2 regions of the Arthrobacter sp. NQ7 genome follow, and region 2 is predicted to be linked to the other one. Evidence: predicted binding sites of a transcription regulator. Region 2 holds the regulator's gene; the other holds the start of a gene.
What was found. The regulator HrcA, encoded in region 2, represses chaperone genes, less so after heat shock. The targets are predictions, from matches to a motif close to TTNGCACTCGNNNNNNNCGAGTGCNAA.
Positions count from the first base shown of each region.

Region 1 (4,299 bases), on a different contig from region 2:
AAATGGTTCAACGCTGAAAAAGGCTACGGCTTCATCACCGTTGACGGCTCCGGCGACGACGTCTTTGTCCACTGGTCCGCGATCCAGGGGGAGGGCTACCGGGCCCTGGACGAGGGCCAGCGGGTGCAGCTGGAGGTCGGCGAGGGCGAAAAAGGGCCCCAGGCAGAAAACGTCCGGCCCGCCCAGTGATGCTGTTGTCCCGTTCCGCCATACACCCCTTCCCGCTGCGTGCCGGTGCCGCCCTGGCCGCAGTCCTGGGAACCGTGCTCGTTGCCACGGGGTGCTCCGGCGCCGGTGGCAATGCCAGGGTGGAAACCGTTGAGGCATCCGGTGACGGTGTCCTGCGGGTGGGCCTGATCCTGGACAACTCCGGTGACGCGGCCTTCCTCAATGCACCGCAGTTGGCCGCCGCCAAGGCCGCCATCCAGGACATCAACGCCGCCGGCGGGCATAAGGGCAGGCCGGTGGAACTGCTTCCGGTGCATCCGGAGGAGGATGCTGCAGGGCAGGCAAAGGACCTGGTGGCCGCCAAGGCGGACGTGGTCATCGGACCCACGGATTCCAGCCATGCGGCCCCCGCCGTCGATGTGCTTTCCCCGGCCCGCGTACCCCTCATCTCGCCGGCCAACACCGCAGCCGGCCTCTCCGGGATGGCCAGCGGGGGCTACTACTTCCGCACCGCTGCAGCAGATGTGGCGCAAGGGCCAGTATTGGCCAAACTCGCCAAGGACGGCGGGGCCTCGACCATCAGCGTCCTGTACCAGGAGGGTCCGTACGGCAAGGACCTGTCGGCGGCGGTTGCCGACGCGGCGAAAAAGTCCGGACTCACGGTCCTTCCAGCCGCCTCTTTCAAGCCCGGTGACGCAGTGAACGCGGCACGCTCCACCGCCAAGGCACAGCCGGACGCGGTGGTCCTGGTCGCGCGCGAGGGCGCCCAGGCTGCATTGGCCCAGCTGAACAACGCCGGCCTCGCGGGGTCGCGCCTCATCCTCAGTGACGGCGCCTTTGCCCGCTACGGATCCGGGCTGCCTCCACGGGCCCTGGAGGGCGCCCGTGCGCTGGTTCCGGGCCAGCTGCCCTCGGCCGCGCTGCAGGGAAAGCTACTGAAGGTGGACCCATCCCTGAAGGACGTTTCATACGCGGCCGAAACCTATGACGCGGTGACCCTGGCGGCCCTGGCCGCCGCCCGTGCACAGGACGACGCCGGGCGCTCCATCGCCGCCAACCTGATTGCGGTTTCAGGCGGTCCGGCGGGTGGCGGTGCGGCAGAACCCGCCGCGCCCTGCACGGGCTACAAGGAGTGCCTTGGTGGCCTGGCTGCCGGCCCGGACATCAACTACGACGGCGAATCGGGCCCGGTTGCCTTCGATCCCAACGGCGACATCACCTCAGCTGCTTTCTCCGTGTTCAGCTACGGAGCGGACAACAACCCCGGCCTCACCGGCCGGGAGGTTGCCGGCCGGTGAGCTGATCGCCCTGGGCGAAGCGGCTGCTCCAGACGCCCGCCAGGCGTCATTTCGCTTGCACTCTCACCTGGGGAGTGCTAATTATTGAGTTAGCACTCTGACGTACCGACTGCTAAAGCAAAGCCTGGTTTCCGCCGGCGGAGCGCGGCACCGGTCGAGGAGCGAAAGAAACACCTTACTTCAGTGAGATCCCCGTCCGGAGGCATACAGAGGCCGCCGGGTACAGGATCGTCCGTCGCGGGCACTGCAGCGAAGGTTCATTCTTAACGACTGTCCCGAAAGGACTACTGCCGTTATGGCCAAGATCATTGCATTTGATGAAGAGGCACGCCGCGGCCTTGAGCGTGGCCTGAACACCCTCGCCGACGCCGTTAAGGTCACCCTCGGCCCGCGTGGACGCAACGTCGTCCTCGAAAAGAAGTGGGGCGCCCCCACGATCACCAACGATGGTGTTTCCATCGCCAAGGAGATCGAGCTGGACGATCCCTACGAGAAGATCGGCGCAGAGCTGGTCAAGGAAGTTGCCAAGAAGACCGACGATGTGGCCGGCGACGGCACCACCACGGCCACCGTCCTGGCACAGGCCCTGGTCAAGGAAGGCCTGCGCAACGTTGCCGCCGGCGCCGACCCGCTGTCCCTCAAGCGCGGCATCGAGAAGGCCGTTGACGCCGTCACCGCCGAACTGCTGAACTCCGCCAAGGAAATCGAAACCAAGGAAGAGATCGCGGCCACCGCCTCCATCTCCGCCGGTGACGACGAAATTGGTGCCCTCATCGCCGAAGCACTGGACAAGGTGGGCAAGGAAGGCGTCATCACGGTCGAGGAATCCAACACCTTCGGCCTGGAGCTCGAGCTCACCGAAGGCATGCGCTTCGACAAGGGCTACATCTCCGCCTACTTCGTCACCGACGCAGAGCGCCAGGAAACGGTCCTCGAGGATCCGTACATCCTGATCGTCAACTCCAAGATCTCCAACGTCAAGGAACTGGTTGCTGTCCTCGAGAAGGTCATGCAGTCCAACAAGCCGCTGCTGATCATCGCCGAAGACATCGAGGGCGAGGCCCTGGCCACCCTGATCGTCAACAAGATCCGCGGCACCTTCAAGTCCGTCGCCGTCAAGGCTCCGGGCTTCGGTGACCGCCGCAAGGCCCAGCTCGCCGACATCGCCGTCCTGACCGGCGGCCAGGTCATCTCCGAGGAAGTTGGACTCAAGCTGGAGAACGCCGGCCTGGAGCTCCTGGGCCAGGCCCGCAAGGTCGTTGTTACCAAGGACGAGACCACCATCGTCGAAGGTGCAGGCGACGCCGACCAGATCGCCGGCCGCGTTTCCCAGATCCGCGCCGAGATCGAAAACTCCGACTCCGACTACGACCGCGAGAAGCTGCAGGAGCGCCTGGCCAAGCTGGCCGGCGGCGTTGCAGTCATCAAGGCCGGGGCTGCCACCGAGGTGGAGCTCAAGGAGCGCAAGCACCGCATCGAGGACGCAGTCCGCAACGCCAAGGCTGCAGTTGAAGAAGGCATCGTCGCCGGTGGCGGCGTGGCCCTGATCCAGGCCGGTGCCAAGGCATTCGCCAACCTTCAGCTGTCCGGCGACGAAGCAACCGGCGCCAACATCGTCCGCGTTGCCATCGACGCCCCGCTGAAGCAGATCGCCTTCAACGCCGGCCTCGAGCCCGGCGTGGTCGTCGACAAGGTCCGCGGCCTGCCCGCAGGCCACGGCCTGAACGCAGCAACCGGTGAGTACACCGACCTGCTGGCCGCCGGCGTCAACGACCCCGTAAAGGTCACCCGCTCTGCCCTGCAGAACGCGGCGTCGATCGCCGGCCTGTTCCTCACCACCGAGGCAGTAGTTGCTGACAAGCCGGAGAAGGCTGCAGCCCCTGCCGGTGGCGATGACATGGGCGGCATGGGCGGCATGGGCGGCTTCTAAGCCTCCCGGCCGGGACCAGTCCCGCCAGCCATAAAAATGCGGCCCCCTCGAAAAGAGGGGGCCGCATTTTTGCGTTCCGGATATATAACCCGGGCGGGACTCTATTTGCGGGCCGAGTCCAGCATCCCCTGTACTTCCTTCTTGAAGGCTTCCGCCGCCGCCAGGGGCGTCAGCCGGTCATACAGCACCTCATCGGTGTAGCGCTTGATGACGTTCTGGACGCTTCCGGCACCCACCGGCGGCACCGGCGGTGCCTCCTTGATGTCCGGCGCTATGTCCTTCAGGAAGCCCACGACCGTGGTGTCGGCCGGTTTGAGTGAGGGGGTGATGCCGGAAACGATCTCGCTGTTGGTGGGCACGCCCCGGTCCGTCATCAGGATGGCACCGGCCTCCGGGCTGTTGGCGAGGTAGTTGATGAATTCCGCAGCCTGCTGCGGATGCTTCGAGCGGGAGGAAGCGGACCAGAACATGGTGGGCTTGTAGTACATGCCGTTGGCCGCCGACGCACCGTCGAGGCTCGGGGCGCGCAGCATCTTGATGCTGCTGCCGGTGGTGGCTTCGAGCGAACCGAGCTGGTTGGTCCACCACCAGGCCATGCCCACGCGGTTTGTGCCGAACAGGCTTTCCTCCAGTCCCGCCCCTGAGTCTTCCGTGGCCACGGTGGCCGGCGGGCTGGCTTTGGAATCGCGCTGTTCCTTCAGCCGCTCCCAGAAGGACGCGGCCGTGTCTGTCCCGAAGTCCAGCCTGCCGTCCTGGGAATAGAGGTTTTCGCCGTGCTGGCGAAGCCAGATGATGAGGTCCGCCTCGTTGCTCCCGTAAGCGGCGCCGTAGCTTTTGCCGTCGCCGGCGGCGCTGATCTTCGCCGCGGTGTCCACGAAGTCCTTCCAGGTCCACGTCTTGTCG
Region 1 is NZ_JARFXU020000006.1:8,702-13,000, forward strand. It holds gene PUN71_RS08765 (cold-shock protein) at 1-189, shown strand, start outside; gene PUN71_RS08770 (ABC transporter substrate-binding protein) at 189-1,466, shown strand; gene groL (chaperonin GroEL) at 1,762-3,396, shown strand; gene PUN71_RS08780 (ABC transporter substrate-binding protein) at 3,498-4,299, opposite strand, start outside.
Region 1: a site for HrcA is predicted at 1,556-1,582, ahead of groL (chaperonin GroEL). Genes of this name have one in related genera too.

Region 2 (4,299 bases):
TTGCCTACTGGCGGGGCGATGACTGGTGGGGCATCGGGCCCGGCGCCCACTCACACGTTGGCGGTGTCCGCTGGTGGAACGTCAAGCATCCGGCAGCGTATGCCAACCGGCTGTCCCAGGGGCTGTCGCCTGCGGCGGGCAGGGAAACGCTGGATGCGGAGACCCGGACCATGGAACGGGTGATGCTTGAAGCGCGGTTGCAGTCGGGGCTGGACCTGTCGACGCTTACTGCCGGCGGCAGGCACCAGGTGGCCGGCCTGATCGCTGACGGCCTCGTGGAACCGGCTGACGCCTTCCGGGGACGGCTGGTCCTGACGCTGAGGGGCAGGCTCCTGGCCGACGCAGTGGTCCGCCGGATCCTCCCGGACTGACGCGGAGGGTCCTTCCGGGAATCCGGACGCCAGCGGTGGGTCCGGAACGCCGCTTACTTAATCCAGCGAAGGTTGAACTGGTACCGGTGCGGCTGGCCCCGGTTGACGTGGATTCCCGCTGCCACGGAGAAGCAGGTGAGCGCCACCCAGATCAGCGTGGCAATGACGGCGAAGATATTTCCCACGTAGGGGATGAACACCAGGATGTTGGCCAGCACGGCGGCGATGGTGGGCGGCAGGCTGAAGTTCAGTGCTTCCTTCGATTCCTGGGCGGTGAACGGTCCGCGGTCCCGGAAGATCAGGTAGATCAGCAGCGACGGGACGCATCCCAGGATTCCACCGAAATGTGCGAGCGTGGCCCACTGGCGGTCTTCGCTGGCCGTCAGCGGCAGCGCATTGGCGGGGACGCCATGGTACTCGGAACGGCCCTGGCCGTCCCTGTGATCACGTGCGTTGTCTGCCACAGTCTGTTCCTTCGGAGGTGCAAGTGGTGCTGGCTTCATGTTCTGGCGCGGTGGGGGTGTGCCGTGTATGTCTGCAAGGCACCCGCAATACCAAGAATACTGGCTGTTGGGCACCTGCCCGGCCGTCAGGGCACGGTGAGGAAGTCGATGACCTCCTCCACCCGTCCCAGGAGGGACGCTTCCAGGTCGGCGTACGTGCGGACGGCCCCCAGCAGTTTCTGCCATCCGAGCCCAATGTCTTCCTTGGTGGCGTGCGGCCAGCCGAACGCTTTCAGGATCCCGGTCTTCCAGTCCTGCCCGCGGGGAACGGCGGGCCATTTGTCGATGCCCAGGACGGCGGGCCGGATGGCCTGCCAGACGTCCACATAGGGGTGGCCGACAATCAGGACGTTGCTAGCGGCCCCCGGGGAAGCCATGACGGCGTCCGCTATGCGCGATTCCTTGGAATCGGGGACCAGGTGATCCACCAGCACACCCAGCCGCCGGCCCGGGCCGGGCTTGAACGCGGCGACAGCGCCGGCCAGGTCGTCGATACCGTGCAGGGGCTCGACGACGATGCCCTCCACGCGCAGGTCGTCTCCCCAGACCTTCTCCACCAGTTCGGCGTCGTGCTTGCCTTCCACCCAGATCCGGCTGGACTTCGCCACCTGGGCGCGCTGGCCTTCCACCCGCACGGACCCGGATGCGGTCCGCCCGGCGGCTGCTCCGGTGGCTGCAGCCTTGGGTGCCGGCGGCATCAGCCGGATGGGCTGGCCGTCGAGCAGGAAACCGAATCCCAGCCGGAAAGTCCGCGACTTGCCCCGCCGGTCCTCCAGCGCCACCACGTGCATCCCGCCGGATTTCTCCACCCGCGTCACGGCCCCCACCCAGCCGGACTGGACTTCCTCAAGCACCATGCCGCGCTGGACGGGAACCTCGGGAAGTTCCGTCCGGGCTGGAGCGGAGATTCCCCGGGGTCCCCAGTTCTGGTAATCCATGAAGTCATCCGCCTAGCACTAGGTCCCTGGCCCCGGAATTTCGCCCGGAGCGGTACCAATGCTAACAACGGGGCAAGGCATAATAGACTGTTAGCACTTAGGCATGTCGAGTGCTAACCCCTGGCTGGCACCGGGCGGGGCGCGCGCCCCGGACCATGGATGGAGGTGGAGAGTGAGCGAGCCACGCAAACTGGAAGTACTGCGGGCCATCGTTGAGGACTACGTCCACTCCCGCGAACCCGTGGGGTCGAAGGCCCTGGTGGAGCGGCATCACCTTGGCGTTTCGAGCGCCACCATCCGCAACGACATGGCAGCGCTGGAGGATGAAGGGCTTATCACGGCCCCGCACACCAGTGCCGGCAGGATTCCCACCGACAAGGGCTACCGGCTTTTCGTCGACCAGATTTCGGCCGTGAAACCCCTGTCCGCCGCCGAGCGCCGGGCCATCCAGTCCCTGCTGGAAGGTGCAGATGACCTCGATGACGTCCTGGAACGCACCGTCCGGCTGCTGTCGCAACTGACCAACCAGGTGGCCGTGGTCCAGTACCCGCACCTGAGCCGGGCACTTGTCCGCCACATCGAATTCGTCCTGCTGGCCCCGCGCAAAGTACTGGTGGTCCTGATCGCCAACAGCGGCAAAGTGGAGCAGCGCGTCATCGACGTCGGACAGGACCTTGGTGACGACGTGCTGGCCGAGCTCCGTACCCGGTTCCTTGGTGCCCTGGGCGGAACCCGGCTGAGCCAGCTTGCGCAGGCGCTTCCCGCCGTCGTGGCCGCCACGCCCCACGCGCAGCGCCAGGCAGCACACGCCCTGGCCCTGGGGCTGGAGGCACTGGCGCAAAGCAGCCGGGAGGACCGGATGGTCATGGCCGGGACCGCCAACCTGGCCAGGTCCAACGTGGATTTCCCGCTCAGCATCGGCCCGGTGCTGGAGGCGCTCGAGGAGCAGGTGGTGATGCTGCGCCTGCTGAGTGAAATGGCGCAGGACCACCGCGGTGTGGCTGTGAGCATCGGGCGGGAAAACCCCTATGACGGACTCGCCGAGGCATCCGTGGTGGCCACCGGCTATGGTCCGGACAGCGCCGCGAAAGTAGGAATCCTCGGCCCGACCCGGATGGACTATCCCACCACCATGGCCGCCGTCAGGGCAGTAGCCCGCTACCTTTCCAGGATTTTGGGGCCCTGACTCTTTGCCGCCGGAGCTGTCCGGCCGGAAGACAAGAGCTTGGCCGCCGACTGAACGCAGTACAACAAGGAAGAGATACGAACTTTGAGCAGCCACTATGACGTCCTTGGAGTCTCACCCGAAGCTACCGGGGAGGAGATCAAGAAGGCCTACCGCAAGCTGGCCCGCACCCTCCACCCGGACGTGAACCCCGGTGACGACGCTGCGGAACGCTTCAAGGCGGTAACTCACGCCTACGAGGTCCTTTCCGATCCCCAGAAGCGCCGGGTCTATGACACCACCGGGAACGAGAACGGCACGGACAATGGCTTCGGCGGTGCAAGCTACGCAGGCCAGGGCTTTGCCTTCCAGGACATTTTTGACACCTTCTTCGGTGCCGGCGGCAGCGCCGGCCCCGCGTCCAGGGTCCGGCGTGGCCAGGACGCCCTTATCAGCGTCCGGATTGACCTGCGCGACGCCGTCTTCGGCGTCAATAAGAAACTCGAAGTGGACACTGCCGTGGTCTGCCCCACGTGTGATGGATCCTGCTGCCGTCCGGGGACCCATCCCGAGCGCTGCGATATCTGTGGCGGCAGCGGCCAGGTGCAGCGGGCCGTCCGCTCCATCCTGGGCCAGGTCATGACCGCAGCCCCCTGCGGCACCTGCGAAGGCTTCGGCACGGTCATCAAGGACCCCTGCAACGAGTGCAGCGGCCAGGGCCGCATCCGCAGCCGCCGCTCGCTGACCATCAAGGTTCCCGCGGGCGTTGCCACCGGAACCCGCATCCAGCTCTCCGGCCAGGGCGAGGCCGGACCGGCAGGGGGCCCCGCCGGCGACCTGTACGTCGAAATCCGCGTCAACAACGATGCCACCTATGTGCGCGAAGGCGATGACCTGCATGCCACCCTGCACATCCCCATGACCGCGGCTGCGCTGGGTACGGATGTCAGCCTGGAGACCTTCGACGGCACCCAGGAGATCGACGTCAAGCCCGGTACCCAGTCAGGGGAAATCATCACCCTGCGCGGACTGGGTGTCACCCACCTGAGGGGCTACGGCCGGGGCGACCTGAAGGTCCACCTGCAGGTGGACACTCCGGCCAAGCTCGACTCCGCCCAGGAGGACCTGCTGCGCCAGCTGGCGAAGCTCCGCGGCGAACAGATCACCGAGGGCAAGCTCGCCGCCAGCGGCGGGATGTTCGCCAAGCTCCGGGACCGGTTCGGTAACCTGTAGCGGTGAGCAACCCCGTCTTCTTCACCTCCGCCGGTTCACTGTCAGGGATGACAGCGGGGAGCATGTTCCTCCTCGAGGGCCCAGAGGCC
Region 2 is NZ_JARFXU020000003.1:34,355-38,653, reverse strand. It holds gene hemW (radical SAM family heme chaperone HemW) at 1-371, shown strand, start outside; gene PUN71_RS04975 (DUF4870 domain-containing protein) at 425-835, opposite strand; gene PUN71_RS04970 (DUF3097 family protein) at 961-1,812, opposite strand; gene hrcA (heat-inducible transcriptional repressor HrcA) at 1,985-2,998, shown strand; gene dnaJ (molecular chaperone DnaJ) at 3,083-4,210, shown strand; gene PUN71_RS04955 (16S rRNA (uracil(1498)-N(3))-methyltransferase) at 4,213-4,299, shown strand, end outside.